DNA from 3 places in the Variovorax sp. SRS16 genome. Region 3 is predicted to be linked to each of the others. Evidence: predicted binding sites of a transcription regulator. Region 3 holds the regulator's gene; each other region holds the start of a gene.
The links. Region 3 encodes sigma-54, which starts transcription at its own class of promoters, with help from an activator protein. Its sites were predicted from a motif close to TGGCANGNAANCTGCTTT; they were not measured.
Positions count from the first base shown of each region.

Region 1: E5P2_RS01175 (TorF family putative porin) is a predicted target of sigma-54. The motif match lies at 1,631-1,648, and genes of this name have one in related genera.
Region 2: E5P2_RS16280 (nitrate regulatory protein) is a predicted target of sigma-54. The motif match lies at 1,668-1,685, and genes of this name have one in related genera.

Region 1 covers NZ_LR594666.1:244,177-253,713, forward strand. The annotation lists gene E5P2_RS01170 (YifB family Mg chelatase-like AAA ATPase) at 1-1,538, opposite strand, end outside; gene E5P2_RS01175 (TorF family putative porin) at 1,697-2,563, shown strand; gene glnK (P-II family nitrogen regulator) at 2,624-2,962, shown strand; gene E5P2_RS01185 (ammonium transporter) at 2,989-4,521, shown strand; gene E5P2_RS01190 (SMP-30/gluconolactonase/LRE family protein) at 4,685-5,605, shown strand; partial or broken gene glcE (glycolate oxidase subunit GlcE) at 5,626-6,743, shown strand; gene glcF (glycolate oxidase subunit GlcF) at 6,761-7,999, shown strand; gene E5P2_RS01205 (carboxypeptidase-like regulatory domain-containing protein) at 8,086-8,505, shown strand; gene E5P2_RS01210 (glutathione peroxidase) at 8,519-9,004, opposite strand; gene E5P2_RS01215 (DMT family transporter) at 9,001-9,537, opposite strand, start outside.
Region 2 covers NZ_LR594666.1:3,365,715-3,375,251, forward strand. The annotation lists gene E5P2_RS16270 (esterase family protein) at 1-641, shown strand, start outside; gene tsaD (tRNA (adenosine(37)-N6)-threonylcarbamoyltransferase complex transferase subunit TsaD) at 589-1,638, opposite strand; gene E5P2_RS16280 (nitrate regulatory protein) at 1,741-2,994, shown strand; gene E5P2_RS16285 (CmpA/NrtA family ABC transporter substrate-binding protein) at 3,229-4,473, shown strand; gene ntrB (nitrate ABC transporter permease) at 4,484-5,410, shown strand; gene E5P2_RS16295 (ABC transporter ATP-binding protein) at 5,407-6,216, shown strand; gene E5P2_RS16300 (ANTAR domain-containing protein) at 6,259-7,539, opposite strand; gene E5P2_RS16305 (MFS transporter) at 7,792-9,096, shown strand; gene nirB (nitrite reductase large subunit NirB) at 9,093-9,537, shown strand, end outside.
Region 3 covers NZ_LR594666.1:5,290,458-5,299,994, forward strand. The annotation lists gene E5P2_RS25545 (sensor histidine kinase) at 1-176, shown strand, start outside; gene E5P2_RS25550 (hypothetical protein) at 293-640, shown strand; gene E5P2_RS25555 (hybrid sensor histidine kinase/response regulator) at 695-2,467, shown strand; gene E5P2_RS25560 (cytochrome b) at 2,489-3,076, shown strand; gene E5P2_RS25565 (YceI family protein) at 3,259-3,759, shown strand; gene E5P2_RS25570 (YceI family protein) at 3,804-4,421, shown strand; gene E5P2_RS25575 (phospholipase D family protein) at 4,434-6,032, opposite strand; gene E5P2_RS25580 (RNA polymerase factor sigma-54) at 6,044-7,642, opposite strand; gene lptB (LPS export ABC transporter ATP-binding protein) at 7,656-8,450, opposite strand; gene lptA (lipopolysaccharide transport periplasmic protein LptA) at 8,447-9,154, opposite strand; gene E5P2_RS25595 (thiol:disulfide interchange protein DsbA/DsbL) at 9,260-9,537, opposite strand, start outside.

The DNA of each region.
Region 1 (9,537 bases), 5.0 Mb from region 3:
GCGCCGGCACGCAGCGCGCGCCGATATTGAACCGCCTCCGCCACATGCGCGGCCTGCACCTCGCCGGCGCCGGCCAGGTCCGCGATCGTGCGCGCGACCTTCAGCGCGCGGTGCGTGCTGCGCGCCGACCAGCCGAGCCTTGCCGCGGCCGCGTGCATGAACTTCAACGCTGCCGGCTCGAGCGCGGCATGGCGGTCGATCTCGGTGCCTTGCAGCGCCTGGTTGGGCTTGCCCTGTCGCGCCAGCGCGAACGCGCGCGCCGCCGCCACGCGCGCACGGATGCCCTCGGTCGCGTCGCCGGCCGGCACGTCGAGCAACTGCTGTGCCGAGACCGCGGGCACCTCGATGTGCAGGTCGATGCGGTCGAGCAGGGGACCGCTGAGCTTGCCCTGGTAGCGCAGCACCTGGTCCGGCGTGCAGCGGCAGGCCTTGAGCGTCGAGCCGAGGTAGCCGCACGGACACGGGTTCATGGCCGCGATCAACTGGAAGCGCGCGGGAAATTCGGCCCGGCGCGCGGCGCGCGCGATCGTGATGCTGCCGGTCTCCAGCGGCTCGCGCAGCGCCTCGAGCGCGGAGCGGCTGAACTCGGGAAACTCGTCGAGAAAGAGCACACCGTGGTGCGCCAGCGAGATCTCGCCCGGCCGCGGCGGCGAGCCGCCGCCGACGAGGGCCACGGCGCTGGCGGTGTGATGCGGGCTCACCGTGGGCCGGCACATCCAGCGCTCGACCGCGAAGCGGCCGCCCAGGCTGGCGATGGCAGCGCTTTCGAGCGCTTCGTCGACGCTCATCGCCGGCAGCACACCGGCGAAGCGCTGGGCCAGCATGGACTTGCCGGAGCCCGGCGGCCCGACCATCAGCAGGCTGTGGTTGCCGGCGGCCGCGATTTCGAGGGCGCGCTTGGCGCCCGCATGCCCTTTCACATCGGCGAGATCGGCGGGCCGCACCGCCGGTCGCGCGGCCTGCGGCACAACCCGCGCCCATCCGTCTGCGCCGGCTTCGGGCAGCGGCTGGGCTGCATCGGCCGCGAGAAACTGCCGTACGACGTCGAGCAGGTGCGCCGCGCCATACACCTCGGCGCCGGGCACCAGCGCGGCTTCCTGGGCGCTGTCGGCGGGCAGCACCAGCCGCGTCGCGATCCCGCGCATGTGCAGGGCCAGCGCCATCGCGAGCGCGCCGCGCACGGGCCTGAGTTGACCCGATAGCGAGAGCTCGCCTGCGAACTCGTTACCCGCGAGCCGCGACGATTCGATCTGGCCGCTCGCCGCGAGGATCCCGAGCGCGATCGGCAGATCGAAGCGGCCCGAATCCTTCGGCAGGTCGGCCGGCGCGAGGTTCACCGTGATGCGCTTGTTGTTGGGGAATTCGAGCCCGGCGTTCTGGATCGCCGAGCGCACGCGTTCGCGTGCTTCCTTCACTTCGACATCGGCCAGGCCTACCAGCGTGAAGCTCGGCAGGCCGTTGGCCAGATGCACCTCGACCGTGACGCTCGCGGCTTCCAGGCCCAGCAAGGCACGGCTCTGCACCAAAGACAGACTCATTCCTCTCCCTTTCCCCAAGATGGTGCTTTCCATCTCTTGTTCGATCTGCTGCATGCCCGGCCCGGCGGCGTTGTTACAGCCTTTTGACAGTTTGGCACGCTCCCTGCTTTGACCTGGATTCCATTCCATTTCAAAACACTCCGAGGAGTCTCTCGATGATGCACCGTAAAACCGTCCGGCTGCTGGCCGCGGTCGCCTTCGCCGCCCTGCCGATGCTCGCGAGCGCGCAGACCGCCGACGCCAGCGCAGCGCCGGCGGCGGCCCCAGCCCCGAACCTCACCGGCAACGTCTCGCTCACCAGCGACTACAAGTTCCGTGGCCAGGACCAGGACGTGATCGGCAGCAACGGCTTTGCCAAGACCCGCTCGGTCAAGCCCGCCGTGCAGGGCGGCTTCGACTACACCTTCGGCGACAGCGGCTTCTACGTCGGCAACTGGAACTCCAGCGTCAACTGGCTCAACGGCAACAGCATCGAGACCGACCTGTACGGCGGCTACAAGATGAAGGCAGGCGTCTTCGACCTCGACTTCGGCGTGCTCACCTACCTGTACCCCGGCAACACGCGCGGCAACACCACCGAGCTCTACGGCTCGGCCGGCTACACCGACGAGGTGATCGGCTCCTTCACGCTGAAGTACTCGCACACCGTCTCCAAGGACTACTTCAACTACGCGGGCAACAAGGACGGCTCGGGCCTGAGCGGGCGCAACACGGGCTACCTGAACCTGGCCTATTCGAAGGAGATCATGCCCAAGCTCACGCTCAAGGCCGCCCTGGGCTACACGCACATGAGCGCGGACATCCGCAGCCTGGGCTACAAGAGCTACGTCGACTACAACGTGGGCGCCTCCTACGACTTCGGCAACGGCCTGTCGCTGGCCGGCTCGGTGCAGGGCGCGAACCAGAAGAACGCCTACCTGCTGACCGCCAGCCCGGGCGTGGACTTCGGCTTCGGGCCCATCGGCGCCACCACCTACTCGCCCAACAAGGCGCGCTTCATCGTCACGCTGACCAAGACGCTCTAGTCATGAAGAAGCGCGGCCCGCGCGGCCGCGCCGTCCCGTTCCATCGTTAGGAGATACACCATGAAGCTGGTCACAGCCATCATCAAACCGTTCAAGCTCGACGAAGTGCGCGAAGCGCTCTCGGCGATCGGTGTGCAGGGCATCACCGTCACCGAGGTCAAGGGCTTCGGCCGCCAGAAGGGCCACACCGAGCTGTACCGCGGCGCCGAATACGTCGTCGACTTCCTGCCCAAGGTCAAGATCGAAGCGGCCGTGGCCGACGAGCTCGTCGAGCGCGTGATCGAGGCTGTCGAGAGCGCCGCCCGCACCGGGAAGATCGGCGATGGCAAGGTCTTCGTCTACGACCTGGAGCAGGTCGTCCGGATCCGCACCGGCGAAACAGGGCGCGAGGCGCTCTGACCGCAAGGCACGAAAGAAAAAACCAAATGAAAAAACTGCTTGTCTCACTCGCGCTCGGCCTGAGCGTTTTCCTGGCCGGCACGGCCGGCTTTGCCCAGACGACGGCGCCTGCAGCCGACGCCTCGGCCGCGGCACCTGCGGCTGCTGCGCCCGCTCCGGCAGCCGCCGCTGCACCGGCCACAGCCGCCGCCGCATCCGCGCCGGCCGCCGATGCGTCGGCCGCCGCGGCACCCAGCTTCAACAAGGGCGACACCGCCTGGATGATGGTGTCGACGCTGCTCGTGATCATGATGACCGTGCCCGGCCTCGCGCTGTTCTACGGCGGCCTGGTGCGCAGCAAGAACATGCTGTCGGTGCTGATGCAGGTGATGGTCACCTTCTCGATGATCGTGGTGCTGTGGCTCATCTATGGCTACAGCCTCGCGTTCACCGAGGGGAATTCCTTCGTCGGCGGCTTCGATCGGCTCTTCATGAAGGGCATCTTCGATGCGGCCACCGGCGTGTTCGCGCCGGGTGCGACCTTCAGCAAGGGCGTCTACATCCCCGAACTGCTGTTCGCCGCCTTCCAGGCCACCTTCGCCGGCATCACCTGCTGCCTGATCGTCGGTGCCTTCGCCGAGCGCATCAAGTTCTCGGCCGTGCTGCTGTTCATGGCGATCTGGTTCACCTTCAGCTATGCACCGATCGCGCACATGGTCTGGTTCTGGATGGGCCCCGATGCCTACGCCAACAAGGACGTGGTCGATGCGATGAACGCCAAGGCCGGCCTGATCTGGCAATGGGGCGCGCTCGACTTCGCGGGCGGCACCGTGGTGCACATCAACGCCGCCGTCGCCGGCCTCGTGGGCGCGGTGCTGGTCGGCAAGCGCATCGGCTACGGCAAGGAAGCCTTCACGCCGCACTCGCTCACGCTCACCATGGTCGGCGCCTCGCTGCTGTGGGTCGGCTGGTTCGGCTTCAACGCGGGCTCCGCGCTCGAAGCCGGCACCAGCGCGGTGCTGGCCTTCATGAACACCTTCTCGGCCACAGCCGCGGCGGTGCTGGCATGGTGCATCGGCGAAGCGCTGATGCGCGGCAAGGCCTCGATGCTCGGCGCTGCGTCGGGTGCCGTCGCCGGCCTGGTGGCGATCACGCCGGCCGCCGGCAATGTCGGCCTGATGGGCGCGATCGTGGTCGGCTTCGTCGCCGGCTTCGCCTGCCTCTGGGGCGTCAACGGCCTCAAGCATCTGCTGAAGGCGGACGACTCGCTCGACGTCTTCGGCGTGCACGGCGTCGGCGGCATCGTCGGCGCGCTCCTGACCGGCGTCTTCAACACCCAGGCGCTCGGCGGTCCTGGCCTGGTGGGCGACTGGGTCACGGCAGCCGTGACCTCCAACGGCATCGGTGCCCAGGTCTGGATCCAGCTGAAGGCCGTGGTGCTGACCATCGTGTGGTCGGGCGTGGTGGCCTTCATCGCCTTCAAGATCGCCGACCTCACCATCGGCCTGCGCGTGACCGAGGAAGAAGAGCGCGAAGGCCTCGATATCTCGTCGCACGGCGAAACCGCCTACAACCGCTGAAGCGAACCGGCCGCCGCGCGCGGCCCGCTTCTTGCAACGGAAACAACGGGTTCTCCTTTGGATGTTCAGCCCGCCAGCGCTTCGGTGCCGGCGGGCTTCTTTTTTGCGTGCGTGTCGGTGGCGCATCCGGCCCGGTTCCGGTTTTGCGGGTAGATTCATCGCCATGTGGACGACGCTCGACGACAGCCTCTGCCAGCTCGGTGAATCGCCGTTCTGGCATCCGCACGAAGGTGCGCTCTACTGGCTCGACATTCCCGGGCGCGCCGTGTTGCGAACGCGCGGCGGGATCGGTGCTGCCACCGTCGAACGATGGAGCCTGCCCACCGAGCCGGGCTGCATGGCGCCGGCGCGCAGCGGCGGCCTGGTGATCGCGCTGCGCGACGGCATCTACCGCGCGCCGCAATGGGGCAGGCCGCTGCGATTGCTCGCGCGCGCCGACTACGACACACGCACCATGCGCTTCAACGACGGCAAGTGCGATCCGCTGGGCCGCTTCTGGGCCGGCACGCTCAACGAGGCCAAGGACCGGCCGAACGCCGCGCTCTACTGCCTCGACGCGCGCGGCGGCCGCGCGCCGGTGCTCACGCAGATGGCCAACGAAGCCACCACCGCGAACGGGCTCGCGTTCTCGCCCGATGCCTCGACCCTCTACTGGTCCGACACCGCGGCGCACCGCGTGCGCGCGTGGGACTGGGCGGCCGCGTCCAACGTGCTGTCGCGTCCCCGCGTGTTCCGCCAGTTCGAGGGCAAGCCCGCGGGCTGGACGCCGGAATCGCCGGTGCGCTACGAGGGCCGGCCGGACGGCGCCACGGTCGACGCCGTGGGCTGCTACTGGGCCTCGATGTTCGAAGGCGGTCAGCTGCTGCGCTTCGCAGCCTCGGGCGAACAACTGACGGCGCTGGCGACGCCGGTACAGTGTCCGACCATGCCCTGCCTCGGCGGCGACGACCTGCGCACGCTGTTCGTCACCTCCGCGCGGCAGGGCCGGCCCGCATCGGAACTGGCGCAGCGTCCGGCGTCGGGCTACGTGGTGTCGATGCGCGTCGAAACGCCGGGGCTGCCGGTCCACTTCTTCGAGGATTGAGGACCGTCGTGGGCGCTACGATGGCGGCCATGGACCCTGCCCTCGCCCCGCTCACCGATCGCATCCGCGCCGCCGCCGCCGATGGACATCGGCTTCGCATCCGCGGCGCCGGCACCAAGGACTTCTACGGCGAATCCCCGCAAGGCGAGCTCCTTGCCACCGGCGCCCTCACCGGCATCACCAGCTACGAACCCAGCGAACTCGTCGTCACCGCGCGCGCCGGCACGCCCCTGGCCGAACTCGAAGCCGCCCTCGCTGCCTGTGGCCAGTGCCTGCCCTTCGAGCCCCCGCGCTTCGGCCCCTCGGGCACCGGCACCGTCGGCGGCATGATCGCCGCCGGCCTCTGCGGCCCCGCGCGCGCCAGCGCGGGCGCCGTGCGCGACTACGTGCTGGGCGCCACCCTCGTCAACGGCCGCGGCGAAGTGCTCGCCTTCGGCGGCCAGGTCATGAAGAACGTCGCCGGCTACGACATCTCGCGCCTGCTCGCCGGCTCCCTGGGCACGCTCGGCCTCATCGCCGAAGTCAGCCTCAAGGTCCTGCCCATCGCCCCCGCCGAGGCCACCCTGCGCTTCGAATGCACCCAGTCCGATGCCCTGCGCCTGCTCAACGGCTGGGGCGCCCAGCCGCTGCCCCTCAACGCCAGCCGCTGGAGCGAACAGGACGCCACCGGCAGCCTCTGGCTGCGCCTGCGCGGCGCCGTGGCCGCGGTCGATGCCGCCTGCAGGCACCTGGGCGGCGAGCGTCAGCCCGATGCACAGGCCCAGGCCGACTGGCAGGCCGCACGCGACCAGCGCCTGCCCTGGTTCGGCATCCCCGGCGCGCACAGCCTCTGGCGCCTCTCGGTGCCCCAGACCGCGCCCGCCATCGACTTCGAGACTGCGCCCCTCCTCGAATGGCACGGCGCCCAGCGCTGGTACCTCGCCTCGGCCAACCAGGGCGCGCGCCTGCGCGCCGCCGCGCGCACCGCCGGCGGCCATGCCACCCTGTTTCGCATCGCCGACGACGCCAGCCAGGCCGCGCGCTCCGTGCCGCGCTTCGACGCGCTCAGCGCCCCCTCGCGCGCATCCACCGCGCGCTCCTGCGCGAGTTCGACCCGCACGCCGTCTTCGACCACGCACGGCTGCTCGGCGCCGACTGATCCACCCGTCCTCCTTCATGCAAACCGAACTCGCGCCCGAATACAAGAACACGCCCGAAGGCCTGCAAGCCGAAGCCATCCTGCGCAAATGCGTGCACTGCGGCTTCTGCACCGCCACCTGTCCCACCTACCAGCTGCTGGGCGACGAGCTCGACGGCCCGCGCGGGCGCATCTACCTGATCAAGCAGGTGCTCGAAGGCCACGCGCCCACGCGCAGCACCCAGCTGCACCTGGACCGGTGCCTGACCTGCCGCAACTGCGAGACCACCTGCCCGAGTGGCGTGCAATACGGCCACCTGGTCGACATCGGGCGCAAGATCGTCGACGACAAGGTCCCGCGCCCGGCCCTCGAATCGGCCACCCGCTGGCTGCTCAAGGAAGGCCTGACTTCGCCGCTCTTCGGCCCCGCGATGAAGCTGGGCCAGTCCGTGCGCGGCCTGCTGCCCGACGCCCTGAAGGCCAAGGTGCCCGCGCCGCAGCCCTCGGGCCACTGGCCCGCGCGCATCCATGCGCGCAGGATGCTGCTCTTGGCCGGCTGCGTGCAGCCCTCGATGGCCCCCAACATCAACAAGGCCACCGCGCGCGTGCTCGACGCGGCCGGCATCCAGAGCGTGATCGCGCCCAAGGCCGCCTGCTGCGGTGCGGTGAAGTTCCACCTCGACGACCACGAAGGCGCCCGCATGCAGATGCGCGCCAACATCGACGCCTGGTGGCCGCACATCGAGGGGGACGGCGGCCACGCGGTGGAGGCGATCGTGATGAACGCCTCGGGCTGCGGCGTGACCGTGCGCGAGTACGGCCACCTGCTCAAGGACGATGCGGCCTATGCGGCCAAGGCACAGCGTGTCAGTGCGCTCACCAAGGACCTGAGCGAGCTGCTGCCCGAGCTGGCCGCGGCGCTGAAAGACCGGGTGAAGGCGCCCCCGGGCGTGATCGCCTACCACCCGCCGTGCACGCTGCAGCACGGCCAGCAGCTGCGCGGCGGGGTGGAGGCGAGCCTGCGCGCGCTGGGCTTCGACGTGCAGCTGGCCCGCAACGAGTCGCACCTGTGCTGCGGCTCGGCGGGCACGTACTCGGTGCTGCAGCCGGCGCTGGCCTATGCCCTGCGCGACCGCAAGCTGGGGCACCTGGCCCAGCTGCAGCCCACCACCATCGTGTCGGCCAACATCGGCTGCATCACGCACCTGCAAAGCGCAGGCCACACGCCCGTGCGCCATTGGGTGGAGTTGCTGGACGAGGCCATGGCAGTGGCCTGATCGCACATGCAAAGGGGCTGCGGTCCGACTCGCGGCCGGCCCGCGCGGCCCGATCCTGCAGGACTGTTCACTTCGGGAGCCCCTCCATGCGAGCCTCTTTCCAGACTTTTCTTCTTCGCGGCGCCGTCGCCTGCGCCTGCATCGCCGCGCCATGGGCGGCGCAAGCCCAGCCCGCAGGCATGCCCGCGATGAGGTCGCAGGGCGCCGTGCAGTACGTGTGCGGCGGCATCGGCTCCGACGAATCCACCGCCATGCGCGCCGCGATGAAGGACCATCCGCTCGCACTGCTGTTCGCGCGCGCCGGCGGCGAGTACCTCGCGAACGTCGATGTGACGGTGCAGGACGCCAAGGGCGGCACGGCGCTGTCCATGCGCGCTTCGGGCCCGGTGTGCCTGATCGATCTGCCCGCCGGCCGCTACACCGTCCAGGCCACCAGCGAGGGCACGACCAAGAGCGAGGCCGTGACCGTCGGCAGCGGGCCGAAGACCGCGGACTTCCGCTTCTGAGCGCCGGCCGCGCTCAGGCCGCCAGCGCCGCCTCGATGTCGGGCCCGAGCGACTCCGGCTTGTCGAGCGGCGCGTAGCGCTTGCGCACCTGCCCGTCCTTGCCGACCAGGAACTTGGTGAAGTTCCATTTGATCGCCGTGCTGCCGAGCAGCCCGGGCGCCTCGCGCGTGATCCACTTGTAGAGCGGCGAGGCGCCGGGGCCGTTGACCTCGATCTTCTCCATCATCGGAAAGCTCACGCCATAGTTCTTGGTGCAGAACGCGCCGATCTCCTCGTTGCTGCCCGGGTCCTGGTTGGCGAACTGGTTGGACGGGAAGCCGAGCACCGCGAAACCCCGGTCCGCGTATTTCTCGTACAGCGCTTCCAGGCCCTCGAACTGCGGCGTGAAGCCGCACTTGCTGGCCGTGTTGACGATCAGCAGCACCTTGCCGCGGTAGGCGGCGAGCGGCACAGGTGTGCCGTCGATCTGCTTCGCCTCGAAGTCATAGACGCTGGTCATGGCATGTCCTTCAGGATGGGAATGCGCCGATCATCGTCGCCGTCCGGCGTTCCTGCAAACGCCGACCAGGCGGCCGCCGCCACGATCAGCGCGCCGCCGACCCAGATGCGCATGCCGAGCACCGCGGCGCCGAGCGCGACCGAGGACGCGCTCGCGAACAGCACTTCGGACAGCATGATCACCGAGGTCGTGCTGGCCACCAGGCGCCCCGCGCCGTACTGCAGGCAGACGTTGGCGACCACGAAGCCCGTGCCCAGCAGCAGCGCCCAGCCCAGCCAGCCCGGCGTCGCCAGCGCCGGCGGCGCGATGGCGCCGACGGCCGAGCCTGCGAGCGCCGTCAGCGTCGCCACTCCCGCGCAGCCGCCGAACATCGCCAGTGCGCGCGATTCGCCCGGCGCCGCGCGCAGCCGGCGCAGCAGGATGTTGGTCACCGCGAAGCAGAAGCCGGCCGCGACGCCGAGCCAGTCCGCCAGGCTCGCGGGCACCGGCCAGTCGGTCCCCGGCGACTTGAGCACCACCGCCACGCCGGCCAG
Region 2 (9,537 bases), 1.9 Mb from region 3:
TCGTCAACGCCGTGCGGGAACGCGACCTGGCCGCCGACGCGCTGCTGGTCGACGCCGACGTGTCGTACTACTACGACCAGACCTTCATCGAGCGCCTGCAGCAGGACGTCATCCAGCCCCAGCGGGCGCTGGGCTACAAGGCGATCTGGCTGGTGGGCATTTCCATCGGCGGCTTCGGCGCATTGATCCATGAGCTCGCCAAGCCGGGCACCGTCGACGGCATCGTCGCGCTGGCGCCCTACCTGGGCCGGCGCCCGATCGGCGCCGAGATCCAGAAGGCCGGCGGCCTGCGCAGTTGGAAGGCGCCCGAGGGCCCGCCGCCGGACGAGGAAGTCGACCGCAAGCTCTGGCCGTGGCTGCAGCAATATGCCTCCCCCAAGCCCGCCAAGGGCCTGCCGCCGCTTTACCTGGGCTTCGGCCTGAGCGATCGCTTCGCGGCCAACCATCGCCTGCTGGCGGACGCATTGCCGGCCGGCCGCGTGTTCACCACCGAAGGCGGCCACGATTGGCCGCAGTGGTCGCGGCTCTGGCGCAAGATGCTGGACGTGCTGCCGTTGCCCGCGCACGGCAAGGACATCGCGCCGCAGCCTAGGCGGCCAGCGCTGGAGCGGCCAGCGACGCCAGCGGCCATCGCGGCTTGACGTCGAAGGCATAGCGCTCGGCTGCCGCCTCCACACCGGACTGCAGGCGCATGGCCGCGGCCATGGCGATCATGGCGCCGTTGTCGGTGCACAGGTGCAGCTCGGGGTAGTGCACACGCACGCCACGCGCCGCGCAGGCGCTGTTCAATTGCTCCCGCAGCGCGCGATTCGCACCCACGCCGCCGGCCACCACCAGCCGTCCCAGGCCGGTCTCTTCGAGCGCGGCCAGCGACTTCTTCAGTAACACCTCCACGATGGCGGCCTGCGTCGATGCGGCGAGATCGGCCTTGCGGGCTTCGAGCTCGCTGCCGAGCTTCTTCGCCTGCGTGAGCACGGCCGTCTTCAGGCCGGCGAAGGAAAAGTCGAGGTCGCCGCTGTGCAGCAGCGGCCGTGGCAGCTTGAACGCCGTGGCGTCGCCCTGCTCCGCCAGCTTGGCCAGCCACGGGCCGCCGGGATAAGGCAGGCCCATCAGCTTCGCGCTCTTGTCGAAGGCTTCGCCGGCCGCGTCGTCGATGCTTTCGCCGAGCAGCATGTAGCGGCCCACGCCATCGACGCGCATCAGTTGCGTGTGCCCGCCCGACACCAGCAGTGCGACGAAGGGAAATTCGGGCGGATCCGCGCTCAGGAACGGCGACAGCAGATGCCCTTCGAGGTGATGCACGCCGAGCACCGGCCGGCCCAGTGCAGCACCCAGCGCGCAGGCCACGCCGGCGCCCACCAGCAGCGCGCCCGCCAGGCCCGGCCCGCGCGTGTACGCGACCACGTCGACCTCGGCCAGCGTTCGGCCGGCTTCGTCGAACACCGCCTGCGCGAGCGGCAGCACGCGGCGGATGTGGTCGCGGCTGGCCAGTTCAGGCACCACGCCGCCATAGGCCTGGTGCATGGCGATCTGGCTGTGCAGCGCGTGCGCGGCCAGACGCGGCAGGCCGCTGGCACCGGCTTCCACCAGGGCCACGCCGGTTTCGTCGCACGACGATTCGATTCCCAGAACGAGCATGCGGCGAGTGTAGGGGGCGCCCGTTTTCGGGGCACGAATGTTGCTCCATGCCCCTATGCCCTCCTCCCGGACCCGCGATCCGCGCCCCTGCAGCGCCCGACGATGAAATCCGGCCCGAATTTCCTGATGGCCGCGCTGCGCTGCGAGATCGACGCGCTGGAGCAGCTCGCACGCACCAGCGAACTGGTCGGCGCCATCGGCCGGCTGGTCCATGCGCTGCAACGCGAGCGCGGGCTGTCGAACCTGCTGCTGGGTTCGCGCGGCCAGGGCTTCGCGGTCCAACGCAGTGCGCAAGTCGTCGAATGCGTGCGGATGGAGCGGGCGGTGCGCACCGGTTTCGATCGGCTCGAAACGGACGCCGGCCGCATCGGCAACGGCGCCCGCCTCTTCAGCCGCATCGCCTGGGTGCTGCCCGGCTTGGACGCCCTGCCCGCGCTGCGCGGCCGCATCGGTGCGACGGAGATCGATGCCGCGCAGGCCACCGCGGCTTTCGTCAAGCTGATCGCCGGGCTGCTCGCGGTCGTGTTCGAGGCGGCCGACGGCGCGACCTCGCCGGAGATCTCGCGCCTGCTGGTCGCGATGTTCAACTTCATGCAGGGCAAGGAATTCGCGGGCCAGGAACGCGCCTGCGGCGCCGCGGCCTTCGCCTCGGGCCACAACGACAGCGCGCGGCAGCAGCACTGGCTGCACCTGATCGAGTCGCAGGAACGCTGCTTCCAGGTTTTCGCCGAGTTCACGGCTTCGCACCCGGGCGAACTCCGGCCCACCGACCGGCCTGCCCTGCAGTTCGCCGAGCTGGAGCGCTTTCGCCGCATCGCCTGCGCGGCGCCCGCGGGCGTGGCGCTCGACACGGGCCTGAGCCAGGCCTGGTTCGACTGCTCGACGCACCGCATCGATGCGATGAAGGATGTCGAAGACCGCCTGGCCGCCGACCTGCGGCAGCTGTGCGCGCAGAAGACCGCGCAGGCGCGCGCGGACCTGCAGGTGCACGAGGCGCTGCTGGCCCGGCTGGTGGGCGACGCGGATGCGCCGGCCGACCTGTTCTTCGGCGATGCGGCCGCGTCGCCGCCGTCGGCGGGCACGACCGTCTACGGGCGGCAGCTCGAACGCTCGATCCTCGAGATCGTGCAGGAGCAATCGCATCGGCTGCAGGCGATGAGCGACGAGCTCGACACCGTGCGCGCCGCCCTCAACGAGCGCAAGCTGGTCGAGCGCGCCAAGGGACTGCTGATGGCGCACCGCCGCCTGAGCGAGGAAGAGGCGCACAAGATGCTGCGCCGGACCGCGATGAACCAGGGCCGTCGGCTGGTCGAAGTGGCGGAGTCCGTACTTTCAATGGCCGAATACCTGGAATGACTGAAATGGTGCACGAACGTGCGCTTCGGCTGGCACGCAGCTTGCAATCCCGAGAGCCATAGACCGACGAAGGTCTTCAGACAGGCGGCATCCAACGACGGGTGCGGCCCATCGACCGGACAAAGGCGTCCCCATCCCGCAAGGGCTCGTCATCGAGCGAGCCCCGGCGTGATGAGGACGCCTTTTCGTTTTGCGCTTTCGTGATGTGTCCCTTTCCTTTTCGGAGTTCGTCCCATGACCGATTCGTTGAAACCCGCACTGAGCCGCCGCCGCATCCTGCAAGCTGCGGCCGCGGGCGTCGCCGGCCTCGACCCCGCGCTGCGCGCAGCCGTCTGGGCCCAGGGCTCGGACAAGCCCGAGAAGGAAGAGGTGAAGATCGGCTTCATCCCGCTGACCGACTGCGCCAGCGTCGTGATGGCCTCCGTGCTGGGCTTCGACAGGAAGTACGGCGTCAAGATCGTGCCCAGCAAGGAAGCCAGCTGGGCCGGCGTGCGCGACAAGCTGGTCAATGGCGAGCTCGACATGTCGCATGTGCTCTACGGCCTCGTCTACGGCGTGCACGTGGGCGTGGGCGGGCCGAAGAAGGACATGGCCGTGCTGATGGGCCTGAACCGCAACGGCCAGGCGATCACGCTCTCGAAGGCGCTGGCCGACAAGGGCGCGGTCGATGCGCCGTCGCTGGCCAGGGTGATGGCGAAGGACAAGCGCGAATACACCTTCGCCGGCACCTTCCCGACCAGCACCCACACGATGTGGCTCAACTACTGGCTGGCCACGGCCGACATCAGCCCGGTGAAGGACGCCAAGGTGATCGTCGTGCCGCCGCCGCAGATGGTGGCCAACATGCGCGTCGGCAACATGGACGGCTTCTGCGTCGGCGAGCCCTGGGGCCAGCGCGCCATCATGGACAGGATCGGCGTCACCGCGATCACCACGCAGGACATCTGGAAGGACCATCCCGAGAAGGTGCTCGGCACGCGCGCCGAGTTCGTCAAGGCCAACCCGAACACCTGCCGAGCCGTGATGATGGCCGTGCTCGAAGCCGGCAGGTGGATCGACGCCAACCTGCAGAACAAGAACAGGATGGCCGACGTGGTGGCCGAGAAGTCGTACATCAACACCAGCGTCGATGCGATCAACCAGCGCATCCTCGGGCGCTACGACAACGGCATGGGCAAGACCTGGGACGACCCCAACCACATGAAGTTCTTCGACGACGGCGCGGTCAACTTTCCGTACCTGTCCGACGGCATGTGGTTCCTGACCCAGCACAAGCGCTGGGGCCTCCTGAAGGAGCACCCGGACTACCTCGCGGTGGCCAGGCAGATCAACCAGATCGACCTCTACAAGGAGGTCGCCGGCGCGATGAAGGTCGGCGTGCCGAAGGATCCGCTGCGCACCAGCAAGCTGTTCGACGGCGTGGTGTGGGACGGCAAGGATCCGAAGAAGTACGCCGATTCATTCAAGGTCCATGCCTGAGGAGCCCGCCATGGTCAGTGCCGTCTTCCATGCCCCGCCCCTCGATGCCGGCCAGCCCAGGCCGGTCGCGGCCAAGAGCGCCGTGCCGGTGCGCCCGATGATGTCCGCCGCGCCGCAGCAGGCCGCGAACGAAACCGTGGCGCGCACACCGCGCGACTTCAACCTGCTGTGGCAGCGCGTGCTGCCGCCGCTGCTCGGCTTCGCGCTGCTGGTCCTGGTCTGGGAACTGGTGGCGATGAAGAGCAGCAACGGCTTCCCGTCGCCGCTGCAGACCTGGAAGGAAGCGCTGGTCGTGTTCAGCGATCCGTTCTACAGCAACGGACCCAACGACCAGGGCGTGGGCTGGAACGTGCTCTCGTCATTGCGGCGTGTGGCGCTCGGCTTCGGCCTGGCGGCGGCGGTCGGCATCCCGGCCGGCTTCGCGATCGGGCGCTTCGACTTTCTCGGGCGCATGTTCAATCCGCTCATCAGCCTGCTGCGGCCGGTCTCGCCGCTGGCCTGGCTGCCGATCGGCCTGCTGGTCTTCAAGGGCGCGAATCCCGCGGCCATCTGGACCCTCTTCATCTGCTCGATCTGGCCGATGATCATCAACACGGCCGTCGGCGTGCAGCGCGTGCCCGGCGACTACATGAACGTCGCCCGCGTGCTGAATCTTTCCGAATGGAAGATCCTCACGCGCATCCTGTTTCCCGCCGTGCTGCCCTACATGCTGACCGGCGTGCGGCTGGCCGTCGGCACCGCGTGGCTGGTGATCGTCGCGGCCGAGATGCTGACCGGCGGCGTCGGCATCGGCTTCTGGGTCTGGGACGAGTGGAACAACCTCAACGTCGCCCACATCATCATCGCGATCTTCGTCATCGGCATCGTCGGGCTGGTGCTCGAGTTCGCGCTGATCAAGGTCGCCACCGCATTCACGTTCGAGGAGGTGAAGGCATGAACGACGACGGCAAGTACATCGCGATCCAGGGCGTCGAGCAGCGCTTCAGGACGCCCAAGGGCAGCTTCCTCGCGTTGCGCGACATCGACCTCGATGTCGCCAAGGGCGAGTTCGTCACGCTGATCGGCCACTCGGGTTGCGGCAAGTCGACGCTGCTGAACCTGATCGCCGGCCTCGGCACGCCGACCCGAGGCGTGCTGCTGTGCGCCAACCGGGAGATCAAGGGCCCCGGCCCCGAGCGCGCCGTGGTGTTCCAGAACCATTCGCTCTTGCCCTGGCTCAGCTGTTTCGAGAACGTGTACCTCGCGGTCGAGCGCGTGTTCGCGGCGACCGAGAGCAAGGCGCAGCTGCGCGCGCGCACCGACGCCGCGCTGGCGCTGGTCGGCCTCGCGCCGGCCGCGCAGAAACGCCCCGGCGAAATCTCCGGCGGCATGAAGCAACGCGTCGGCATCGCGCGCGCGCTGTCGATGGAGCCCCGGGTGCTGCTGATGGACGAGCCCTTCGGCGCCCTCGACGCGCTGACCCGCGCCCGGCTGCAGGACGAGCTGCTCGCGATCGTGCACAAGACGCGCAGCACGGTGGTGATGGTCACGCACGACGTCGACGAAGCGGTGCTGCTGTCGGACCGCATCGTGATGCTGACCAACGGCCCGGCGGCCACCATCGGCGAGGTGCTGAGCGTCGACCTTGCGCGCCCGCGCGATCGCGTCGAACTGGCCGAGGATGCAGCCTACCTTCGCGCCCGCAAGGCCGTGATCGATTTTCTCTACACGCGCCAGGCGCACGTGGAGCAGGCCGCGGCCTGAACGCCCGCACGCGCACCGCCCGACGCCGCGCGCACGACGGAGTCAGGACATGATGACCTGCAGGCTGTGCTCGTACGAAGCCGTGAGCTGCTCGAAGGTGGCGACCAGCGCATCGCTGGCGCGCACCAGCGCGGCGCGCCCTTCGGCGCTGTCGGCGCCGTGCACGCCGCGCACCAGCCGCAGCCATTCGTCGCGCGCCGCCGCCAGCTCGGCGCGGATCTCGGGCGAACTCAGCGGCGCGCGCTCGAGTTCGAGCAGCGCCGCCTCGAACGCATCCATGGTCGCCACGAGCCGATCGCGCGCGCCATGCGCGGGCGCCATCGATGCCAGCAGCGCATCCTTGGCCAGCCGTTGCACGCGCATGCGCTGGCGGCCGCAGATGTTGACGATGCGCAGCGCGCGCCGCCCGCCGGAGGCCTCCAGCACATCGGTCAAGGCCTCGGCAGCTGTCAGCAAGGCTTCGGCGCATGCGTCGATCCCGGCCAGCGCGGACGGCGCCATGCGGGCCGCGAGCGCCGTCGCCAGGGCTTGCCAGGCCTGCTGCGCATCGGCCAGCGCGCGTGTGCCGACCGCGTCGAGCGCGAGCGTTCCGAGATGATCGAGGTTGGCCTGCACCCGCTCGGCCGATTCGGTGCGCAGCGCCCTGCTGCGCCGCGCATCGATGCCGGCCATCGATTGCGCGGCCAGCCGCGCCAGGCGCTGCGAGAGCATGCGCAACTGGCCGGCGCGGTTGACCGCATCGGCCCATTGCGTCGCCTCGACCACCGAGCGCGAGACTTCGCCCAGGCGCAGATTGGCATGCATCGCGGCGCCGCGCAGCAAGCCGAAGGCCTCGTCCTCGCCGATGCCGCGCGCAGCCATCAGCAGACCTTTGGCGCGATCGATCCACTTGCGCTCGTCCAGACGGGTGCGCATCGCGCCGAGTTCGGTGCGCAGCGCGGCCTCGCGCTGCCACCGCGCCGCTGCCCGCGCGAGCAGCGCACGCAGCGCACCGGCATCGAGGGTGTCGATCGCTGTCCAGGCCTGCACGCCGAGTGTCACCAATGCCTCATGCAGCGCGCCATCGAGCGGCGCGCTGGCCAGGCTCAGCGCGCACGGCGGTGTACCGGACCAGGCCTGCAGTGCCTCGATCAGCGCGGGCATCGGCGCGGACCAATGGATCAGTACATGCTGCGGCGCCAACGCGCGGACCTGGCGCCCCATGTCGCCATGGCCGACGCAGCCGATCAGCACGAGCCCGGCCTGTGCAAGGATCGCGCGCAAGCCCTCGGGCAGTTGCGGGTCGACAGCTTCGTCCGGCAGGACAACAAGAAGGGAATTCATCGCGGGGCGTTGGACAGACACACGAGCATAGGACACGGGGGCCGGCGCAGGCAGGCATGCGTCTTGCGTGATGGGGACTGCGGTGTAACGAAGCACCGCTTTGGTGAAGACGCGGTCCCGCGTCCCTTCCGGCCGCACGCGCGCCGGACACCCTTCACGCCGACAGCGTCAGCAGCCGCCGGCACACCGCCCAACCCCGTCCGACGACACGGCCCGCCAACGGCCGCGCCGCGGCATTTCGCATCGAATGCCATGTCCAGATTCAAGACCTTCCTGCATGCCGGCCACGGGCCGACGCTGTTCTCGGCCTTCCTGTACTTCACGTTCTCGTGCTGCATCTGGGTGCTCAACGGCGCCATGGCGCCGTTCATCGGCGAGAGCTTCCATCTCTCGCCGGCGCAGAAGGGGCTGATGCTGTCGGTGCCGATCATCGCCGGCGCACTGATGCGCTTTCCGCTCGGCATCCTGTCGCAGTACATCGGCCGCAAGAACGCGACGCTGGTCGAGATGGGGATGATCGCCATCGCGATGCTGTACGGCTTCTTCATGGTGCACAGCTTCAACGACCTGCTCGCGATGGGCGTGCTGCTGGGCATCGCGGGCGCGAGTTTCGGCGTCGCGATGTCGCTCGGCTCGGGCTGGTTCCCCGCGCAGCACAAGGGCCTTGCGATGGGACTGGTGGGCGCGGGCAATGTCGGCACCGCGGTGTCGGTGCTGGTGGCGCCGCCGCTGGCGCAATGGCTGGGCTGGCAGAGCGTGTACGGCATCGCCGCGGCCGCGATCCTGATCCCGATGGTCGTCATGGTCGTGTTCGCCAAGGAGCCGCCCGATGTCGACAGCCACGCCAGCCTGCGCGCGCATGTGGCCTGCCTGTTCGAGAAGGACGGCTGGGCCTTCAGCCTGATCTACGGCATCACCTTCGGCGGCTTCATCGGCCTCACCACCTTCCTGCCTTCCTACTACTACGACCAGTTCGGCGTGAGCAAGGTGCAGGCCGGCGAGTTGACCATGCTGGCCGCGTTCATGGGCGCTGCGGTGCGGGTGGCCGGCGGATGGATTTCCGACCGCTGGGGCGGCGTCAACACGCTGACGCTGGTGCTGGTCGTCGTGGCCGCGGGCTTGGCGCTGGTCGGCGCCTCCTCGGCCTCGCTGGCGCTCACCACGCTGCTGCTGATCGTGTGCTTCGCGGCGCTCGGCGCGGGCAATGGTGCGCTGTTCCAACTGGTGCCGCTGCGCTGGCCCGCGAGCACCGCGGTGGCCGGCTCGATGATCGGCGAGATCGGCGCGCTGGGCGGCGGCCTGGTGCCCAACGCGATGGGTCTGTCGAAGCAGTACATGGGCAGCTACCTCTGGGGCTTCGCTTTCTTCGCCGCGCTGGCGCTGGTGATGCTGGGCGTCATGCGCGTGATGCAGGCGCGCTGGACCCGCACCTGGGCCGGCAAGGGCGGCCTGGCCCGGGTCGACGTGCATGCGGCACCGGCGCGCCATCGCAACGCCGGCGCATCGCTCAGTCCCGATCTCCGTCTGCTCGATTCCATGAAAGGTCCCACGCCATGAAGAAACTGAAACTCGTGATGGTCGGCAACGGCATGGCCGGCGTGCGCACGCTCGAAGAGCTGCTGAAGATCGAGCCCGATCTCTACGACATCACCGTCTTCGGCGCCGAGCCGCATCCCAACTACAACCGCATCCTGCTGTCGCCGGTGCTGGCCGGCGAGCAGACGGTCGACGAGATCGTGCTCAATACGCGCGAGTGGTATGCCGACCACCGCATCACGCTGCACACCGGCAAGAAGGTGGTCGAGGTCGACCGCGTGCGGCGCATCGTGCGCGCCGAGGACGGCACCGAGGCCGCCTACGACCGCCTCTTGCTGTGCACCGGCTCCAATCCCTTCATGCTGCCGGTGCCGGGCAAGGACTTGAAGGGCGTGATCGCCTACCGCGACATCGCCGACACTGACTACATGATCGAGACCGCGCGCACCCACAAGAACGCGG
Region 3 (9,537 bases):
GCATGCTCGCACTGGAGGTCGAGGACGACGGCTGCGGCCTCGACGGATCGGCCTCGCCGCCGGGCCGCGGCATGGGCAACATGCGTTCGCGCGCCCAGCGCCTCGGCGGGCTGCTGGACTTTCGCTCGGGCGCGAGCGGCACCTGCATCGTGCTGCGCCTGCCGATCGCCGCCTGACGCGAACGCGGGATCGCACAACGCGAAGGCGGCATTTTCGGCCGCGCCCTCACTGCCTAGATTTGCATCAGCGCGCCGCCCATGGCGCGCGGTCCGCAAACCCGCAGGAGAAACGTATGCAGGTCTTCGCCATGATCCCCCACTTCCTCGGCTCCTTCACCGCCGTCATCGCCTGGATCTACCTGGTGTCGAACTCGACACGCGTCTTCAGCTACCTGCCGCAGATCCTCGCGATCTGGCGCTGCCGCGACGGCGCGCGTTCGATCTCGCTGTGGTCGTGGACCTCGTGGTCGATCTCGCACGTCACGGCCGGGCTGTACGGCTTGGTGGTCGCCCACGATGCGTACCTGGTGCTGATCTCGGTGCTCAACCTGGTCGGCTGCGCCGCGGTCACGCTGGTTGCCGCGCGCCGGCGCGGGCTGCTGCGCGGCTGGCGCGCCGACGCGCAGAGGACGGCCGCGTGACACCGGATCCCGCGCGGTGGCCGTATAGTGCCGGCAGCCCACTTCCGCCGCACGATGACGACCCAGCCCGCCAAAGCATCGCTCTCGCCATCCGGCCGCTTCCATATCCAGCGCGAGGTGCTGCGCCTGAGCACGCAGCCCAGCGGCCCCGTGCTGCTGGTGCAGTTCCTGCTCGATTGCGGCGTGGCGGCGCTGTTCGCGTGGCAGTACTCGGTCCCGCATGCCCTGATCTGGATCGCGCTGATCGCGGCCACGACGGCCTACCGCGGCTTCTTTCCGCAGCGGCTGCCGGCAACGCTCACGCCCGCCAACCTGTCGCATGCGCTGCGCGTGCACACCCTGCGCATCGCGCTGCACGAGGGCGCGCACGGCGCCGCGGGCGTGCTGCTGTTCAATCCCGCCGACGGCACTTCGCAGCTGCTGCTGGGCGTGGTGATCATGGGCATGACGCTGTCGTCGGCGTTCTCGGTCTCCTACCACACGCCCGCGATGCAGCTCGCGATCACGCTGCTGCTGACGCCGGTGATCGTGATGGGCCTGGCCTTCGGCGCGCCGCCGATGGTGGCGCTGGCGGTGCTCGGCGTCGGCCTCCTGGCGATGGTCTGGAAGCTGGTGGCCGAGCGCTCGCGCCAGCTCGAGGAGAACATCGGCCTCAGGCAGAACGAAAGCACGCTGCGCGAGCAGGCGCTGGCCGGCCTGCGCGAATCGCAGCAGGCGCAGGCCGAACGCCTGCGCTTCTTCTCGGCCGCCAACCACGATCTGCGGCAGCCGGTGATGGCGATGGGCCTGCAGGCCGAGGTGCTGCGCCAGCAGCTCGATGCCGGCGCGGACACGCCCACCGTGCAGGCCACCGTGGCCTCGCTCTCACGCGCGCAGCAGGCGCTCGAAGGCCTGACCAACCAGCTGCTGGAGATCGGACGCATCGAAGCCGCCGCCGATCCGCTGACGCCCGCCGCGCTCGCGCTGGCGCCGCTGCTCCACGAACTCGCGCGCCAGGCCGGCAGCGGCCGCGTGCGCGTGCGCTGCCCGGCCGATGCGGTGGCCTGGACCGATGGCGTCGCACTGCGGCGCATCCTCGGCAACCTGGTCGACAACGCGCTCAAGTTCACGCCGCAAGGCCGCGTGCTCCTCGCCTGCCGCCGGCGCAGCGGCGGCTGGCGCGTCGAGGTGCGCGACGCGGGCATCGGCATCGCCTTCGAGGCGCAGGAGCGCGTCTTCGGCGACTTCGAACAGGTCGGCAACGTCGAGCGCAACCTGCAGCGCGGACACGGGCTCGGGCTGGCGATCGTGCGCCGGCTCGCGCAGCGGCTCGGCCTGCAGGTCAGCTTGCGTTCGCGGCCGGGCCAGGGCTCGGTGTTCGGCTTCGTGGTGCCGGCCGCGCCGGCCGACGCGCGCCTTGCGCAGGCGGCGAGCGACGCGCCGCCGCAGGCCACCGCCGCCCCGGACGCCAACGCCGGCCTGCGCGCCGGATTGGCCGTGCTGGTGGTCGAGGACAACGCGGTGGTCGCCGACAGCATCGCCGCGCTGCTGCACCTGTGGGGCGCGCGGCCGCGCGTCTACGGCAGCGCCGCCGAGGCGATCGCGCTGGCCGATCTGCCGTCGATCGACATCGCGCTGTGCGACATCCGCCTGCCGGGTGAACTCGACGGCATCGCGCTCGCCGAGCAGCTGCAGCGGCAGCGGCCCCAGCTGGCCATCGCGCTGATCTCGGCCGATATCGACGAAGCGACGCAGAAGCTCGCGCGCGACCGCGGCTGGGGTGCGCTGCGCAAGCCGGTGCAGCCGCAGGCGCTGCGCGAGTTGCTGCTGCTGTGCGCAAAAGTCTGAGCGGCGGCTTATGCTCCACGCATGTCCGCCGAGCCGCTGAAGCATCCCGTGGCCAGGCCTCGCCCCGGCGGCGGCCGTCGCTACGGCGCGGTGGCGATCGCGCTGCATTGGCTGCTCGCGCTGATGATCGCGGCGTCGTTCAGCGTCGGGCTGTACATGGCCGGCCTGCCCTTCTCGCCGCTGCGGCTGCGGCTCTTCAACTGGCACAAGTGGGCCGGCATCACCATCCTGACGCTGTCCGCCGTGCGCCTGCTGTGGCGCCTTTCGCATCCACCGCCGCCCCTGAGCGCGCGCATCGTCGACGCAATGCCGGGCTGGCAGCTGTCCGTCTACCGCAGCACGCACCTCCTGCTGTATCTGCTGTTCTTCGCGGTGCCGCTGCTCGGCTGGGCCTACACCTCCGCGCTCGGGCTGCCGGTCGTGCTGTTCGGCGTGCTGCCGCTGCCGGACTTCGTGGCAGTCGACAAGGAATTTGCCGAAGCGGTGCTCAAGCCGATGCACCAGGTCAGCGCCTTCCTCCTGGCCGCGGTGGTGGGGGTGCATATCGGTGCCGCGCTCAAGCACCGCTTCGTCGACCGCGACGATTTGCTGGATCGCATGTGGATATGAAGCTCTCCCCCAGGCTTGCCCACTTCGTGTGGCCGCCTTCCCCCTCGGCGGGGACAACACCTGCGGCCCGGCGGAGCCGGTTCCGCGGTGTTTCCCGGAGGGGCCTGGCTTTGCCAGCCGGGCGGGCCTTGTGCGCCGTTGCATTGTTTGCCGTCGCAGGGCTGGCCAGCGCTGCCGGGCCGATGGCCAGGCTGGTGCCCGGGCAGGGGCGGATCGCCTTCGTGACCAAGCAGATGGGCGTGCCGGTGGAAGGCACGTTTCAGCGCTTCGATGCCCAGATCGCCTTCGATCCGAAGAAGCCCGAAGGCGGCAGCGTGGCGCTGCAGATCGACGTCGGCAGCGCCACGCTCGGCCTGCCGCAGAGCGATGCCGAACTGCCGAAGCCGGCCTGGTTCGATGCCGCCCGCTTTCCGAAGGCCAGCTTCCAGTCGAACGCGATCAAGGCGACCGGCGGCGGGCACTTCGAGGTCATGGGCAAGCTGACGATCAAGGGCACCGCACAGAACGTGACCGTGCCGGTGGACATCGCGCAGAGCGGCGGCCAGTCCGTGGCCACCGGCACGCTGACCCTGCAGCGCCTCGCGTTCAAGGTCGGCGACGGCGAATGGACCGACACCTCGATGGTGGGCGACGACGTGCAGGTCCAGTTCAAGCTGGTGCTGACCGGCCTCGGCCCGCTGTAACGGCAGCGCCCCTTTCCACATCCAATGCCATGCGAAAGCCCTCCATGAAGCCGTTCATCCTCCTCGCCGCACTGGGTGCCATGGCGACGCTCGCCGCCGCGCAGCAGGCGCCCGAAGCAGCCGCCAAGCCGAGCGGCGGGCCGGTCAAGGGCGGCACCTATGTGGTCGACCCGACCCACACCTTCGTGATGTACGAGATGGGCCACTACGGCACCACCACCAACCGCGGCCGCTTCAGCACCAAGGACGGCTCGGTGAAGATCGACAACAGCGGCACCGGCGGCAAGGTCGACATCACGATGGACATCGCCTCGATCAACACCGGCGTCGACCTGCTCAACCGCCACGTGCTGAGCAAGGACTTCTTCAACGTCGCCGAGTTTCCGACCGGCCGCTTCGTTTCCGACCAGATCGCCTTCAGCGCCGACAAGGTCACCGAGGTGGCCGGCACGCTGACGCTGATGGGCCAGACGCGCCCCGTCACGCTCAAGGCCAGCCGCTTCGGCTGCTACATCAGCCCGCTGATCAACCGGCAGGTGTGCGGCGGCGACTTCGAGACCACGGTGCAGCGCAGCCAGTTCGGCATCCTGTGGGGACTGAACTTCGGCTTCGAGGACAAGGTGCACTTGCTGGTGCAGGTCGAGGCCATCGATATCCAGTAGTCCTACCGAGGGCTACAACAGACTCTCGGGCGCCAGCGGCGCGAGCAGTTCGAGCATCACGCGGTCCCACAGGCGCGCGTCGGGTTCCTGCGTCAGCACCTGCTCGGTGCCGCCGTCGGTGCTGACCCACTCGAGCCGTTCGCTGCTGGGCGTGAAGCGCACGCGGTAGGCGCCCTGCTGCTTCAGCACCTCGATCAGCTTCAGCAGCTGCTGCGCCATCTCGGGGCTGTAGATGATGAGTCCGATCTCGGTGTTGTGCGTGTCCGAGCGCGGGTCGAAGTTCATCGAGCCCAGGAACAGCGTGCGCCCGTCGAAGACAGCCGCCTTCGCGTGCAGCCGACCGACCTGCGAACCGAACAGGCCCAGCCGCACGCTGCGCCGCGTGCGCGCCGAACTGAGCTCGTACAGCTCGGCACCGAGCCGCAGCATGTCGGGCCGATAGCGCCGGTAGCCGGTGTGGACCACGGGCTCGTCGGTGGCCGCCAGCGAGTTGGTGACGACGCTGATCTTCACGCCGCGCCCGCGGATCTCGCGCATCACCTCCAGCCCGGCCTTGCCCGGAATCAGGTAGGGTGACACCAGTGTCACGTCGGAGCGCGAACGCCGCATCTGTTCGACCACGTTGTAGCGCACGCTGTCGACATCGAGCAGCGGCACGCCGCCGTAGGTCACGGGCTTGTCGATGACGCGGTCGGGCGAATCGGCATAGGCCTCGGCAAGGTTCCAGATCAGGTCCAGCTTGCCGGCCTTGATGTCCTCGGGGATCGGGCTGTAGCCGAGCACGTCGTTCGGCGCCGAGGAACGCGGCGCCGGCGTGGTCGCCGGGCCGGTCTTCTCGTCGAAGCTGCGCCGCAACGCGTCGGGCGAAAGGCCGGTCGCGACGACGGTCTGGATCGGCCGCACGTAGTCGCTGTTCCAGTACTGGTCGAACAGACTCGCCAGCCGCGGGATCAGCGCGCCGGCCACGAAGGTGTCGATGTCGAGGAAGTTGGCGCCGGCCGTCTGGGTGAAATACTGGCTGCCGATGTTGCGCCCGCCGGCCACGCCCATCGCGCCGTCGGCGATGAAGAGCTTGTTGTGCATGCGGTGGTTGACGCGGTCGAAGTCGAACAGCGAGGCAGTAAAGCGCTTCACGAGGCTGCCGCGGCCGGCCGGGAAGGGATTGAACAGCCGCAGCTCCACGTTCGGCGTCGCGGCCAGGCCGAGCAGCAGTTCGTCCTCGCCGGAGGTGTAGAGGTCGTCCATCAAGAGGCGCACGCGCACGCCGCGCTCGGCTGCATCGCGCAGCGTTCGCAGGAAATAGCGGCCCGTCTCGTCATCCTCGATCTGGTAGTACTGGACGTCGAGCGTGCGCTCGGCCCGGCGCGCCAGTTCAAGGCGCGTGTTGAGCGCGAAATCGCCGCCGGGCATGAGGCGGAAGCCGCTCAGGTCCGGGTCCGGCGACGAGGCCTGCGCGATGCGGCCGAGCGCGGTGTCGGCCGATGCCGGGACGGCCTTCGAGGGCGTGTGCGCGAACTCCCTCGGCAGCATCGCGCAGCCGCTGGCCAACAGCATCATCAGCGCCGCCAGCCCCAGGCCCAGCCAGCGCGACAGGAACCCCGGGCCGTTCATCGCGTGAACCCCTAGAGGGCCTTGCGCAGATTGGCCGGCGCGATGCGCAGCGCCTCGCGGTACTTGGCCACGGTCCGGCGCGCGCATTCGATGCCCTGCTCCTTGAGCATCTCGGAGACCTGGCTGTCCGACAGCGGCTTTCTCGTGTCCTCGGCGCTCACGAACTGCTTGATCAGCGCGCGCACCGCGGTGCTCGACGCGTTGCCGCCGGTCTCGGTGCCGAGTGCCGAGCCGAAGAAGTACTTGAGCTCGACGGTGCCAAAGGGCGTCGCCATGTACTTGGCGGTGGTCACGCGGCTGATGGTCGACTCGTGCAGGCCGAGCTCGTCGGCGATCTCGCGCAGCACCAGCGGACGCATCGCGAGCTCGCCATGCACGAAGAAGCTCTTCTGCCGCTCGACGATCGCGTTGGACACGCGAAGGATGGTGTCGAAGCGCTGCTGGATGTTCTTGATGAACCAGCGCGCCTCCTGCAAGCGCTGCGACAGCGCCTGGCTGCCCTCGCCCTTGTGCTGCTTGAGCGCGCCGGCGTAGATGTCGTGCACGCGCAGGCGCGGCATGACCTCGGGATTGAGCATGACGCGGAACTTGACGTTCGTGCCTTGGCCGATGCGCGTGACGATCACGTCGGGCACGACGACGTTGCGCTCGACATCGACGAAGCGGCGCCCCGGCTTGGGCTCGAGCCTGGCGATCACCTGCAGCGCGGCACGCACCGTGTCTTCGCTGCTGCGGGTGAGCGTGGCCAGGCGCTTGAAATCGCGCCGCGCGAGCAGCTCCATCGGCTGCTTGCAGACGGCGATCGCGATCTTGCGGATCTGCGCCTCCTGGTCGCCCTCGTTCGCATGCGCCAGCGCGCGCAGCTGGATCGTGAGGCATTCGCCGAGGCTGCGGGCGCCGACGCCGACTGGCTCCAGGCTCTGCAGCAGACCGAGCGCGACCTGGAAGTGGTGCACCAGCTCGTCGAACTGGTCGTTGTCTTCGCCCGCGAGGCCGGAGGCGAGCGCCGGCAGCGAGTCCTCGAGGTAGCCGTCGTCGTTGAGCGACTCGATCAGGAAGCGCAGCGCGGCGCGGTCGTTGTCGTCCAGCCGCAGGCCCAATGCCTGGCGGTGCAGGAAAGATTGCAGCGACTCCTGGCTGCGCGCCAGTTCGGTGGCATCGGCACGCTCGTCGTTGCCGAGGTTGTTGGCGCGCGCGGGCGCGTCGCCGCCCCACTCGCTGTCGTCGGGTGCCACATCGACGGTGCCATCGCCTTCCCAGCCGGGCTCCCCATCCGTGCTGTCGGCCGTGGCCGGCGCGTCGGCTTCGGCCGCGGTGCTCGTGCTGCCGACGCCGGCGTCAGCCAGCGGCGCGGACGGGCCGGACGGCAGCTCGCCGTCGCCCTCGGCCAGGCGATCGTCGTCGCGCACCGGTGCATCGGCCGCGTCGAGCCCGAACTCCTCGCGCTGCGCTTCTTCGGCGGTGCGTTCGAGGAACGGGTTGTCGTCGAGCATCTGCTCGACTTCCTGGCTCAGCTCGAGCGTGGACAGCTGCAGCAGCCGGATCGACTGCTGCAGCTGCGGCGTGAGCGCGAGATGCTGAGAGACTCGAAGCGAGAGACCCTGCTTCATCGGATTGCCGTCCCTACATCCGGAAATGCTCGCCCAGGTACACGCGCCGCACCTCGGCGTTGTCGACGATCTCCGAAGGCGTGCCTTGTGCCAGCACATGCCCGTCGCTGATGATGAACGCGTGATCGCAGATGCCCAGCGTCTCGCGCACGTTGTGATCGGTGATGAGCACGCCGATGCCGCGTTCCTTCAGGAAGCTGATGATGCGCTGGATCTCGATCACGGCGATGGGGTCGATCCCGGCGAAGGGCTCGTCCAGCAGGATGAAGCGCGGCTGCGTGGCGAGGGCGCGCGCGATCTCGACCCGGCGGCGCTCGCCGCCCGACAGGGACAGCGCCGGCGAATCGCGCAGATGGTCGACCCGCAGGTCGGACAGCAGCTCGGCCAGTCGCTCTTCGATGCGCAGCTTGCTCAACGGCAGCGGCCGGCCCTTGTCGTCGGGCTCGCGCTGCAGCTCGAGCACGGCGCGCACGTTTTCCTCGACCGTGAGCTTGCGGAAGATCGAGGCTTCCTGCGGCAGGTAGCTCAGGCCCATGCGGGCGCGGCGGTGGATCGGCATGTGCGCGATCGGCTCGCCGTCGATGGTGATGACGCCGGCATCGGCGCGCACCAGCCCGACGATCATGTAGAAGGAGGTGGTCTTGCCCGCGCCGTTGGGTCCGAGCAGTCCGACCACCTCGCCCTTCTGCACGCCCAGCGAGACATCCTTGACGACCTTGCGGCTGCCATAGCTCTTTTGCAGGCCGCGCGCCTCGAGCCGGCTGCTCGCTGCGCCCGTCGCTTCGCTCATGCCGGCGGTTTCGATCACTTGCGTGGCTCTCCATCCAGCGTGGTGCTGGAACGCAGCCCCGTGCCCGGCGCGGCCACCGGCGCCGGTGCGGCCGGCTTGGCCGCAGGCGCGGAGGCGCCCGCGGAAGCCGGCGCCACCGGCGGTTGGGCCTTGGGCGTCAGGATGGCCTTGACCCGGCCGGATGCCGGCGCCGACACGCCGGCATCCGGCGGCAACGTCGAACCATTGACGGTGAAGGTGTCGTTGCTCTGGTCGTAGACGATCAGCGGACCGCTGCTCTCGTCGTTGACCTTGGCGCCGATCAGGCGGCGCATCACCGCACGGCGGATGAACTTCACGTTGTCGGCGCGGCTGTCGTATTCGATGACTTCCGATTCGCCCTCGATCCACTCGTCGACGCCGGCATCGCGCTTTTGCTTGTAGTAGGCCAGCTTGCCGGGCGCGGCCGTGACCACGCCGTACTGGTAGCCCTCGGGATCCTGCCGCACGTCGATGCGCGCGCCACGGATGATGATCGTGCCCTTGGTGACCACCACGTTGCCGGTGAAGACGCTGGTCTGCTTGAGGTCGTCGTAACGCATCGCGTCCGACTCGATGTTCATCGGCTTGCTGCGATCGGCCTTTTCGGCCAGCGCGGCCGAGCCGAAACCGGCCAGCGCCAGCGCGAGGAAGACGGTCCGGGAAAGAAAACGAAAGGAGTAGGAAGGAGATCGCGAGGTCATAAAGGCACGAAACTTGCTCGACGATTGTATGCGGCCGATGAGCGGTCCCGCGCGGTGATGAAAAAGCCCGCCGAAGCGGGCTTCTCGAGAGGGGCGAGGAGGGCGTCAGCCCTTTCGGGCTTCGCCGATCAGGGCTTCCGTGACCTGCAGCATCTTGTCCAGCGAGCCGGCAGTGTCGCCGTCGATGTACCAGCGTCCGGCCACACCCAGGGCCGGCACGCCGGCAACCTGGTAGTCGCCCGTGAGCTGCGTCGCACGCTTGGCCTTGCCGACGATCGAGAAGGACTTGAACAGATCGGCGAATTTCTTGGCATCGAGGCCCGGCTGCTTTTCGGACCAGGCCAGGATCGCGGCGTCGCCGAACAGGTTCTGGCGCTCCTGGT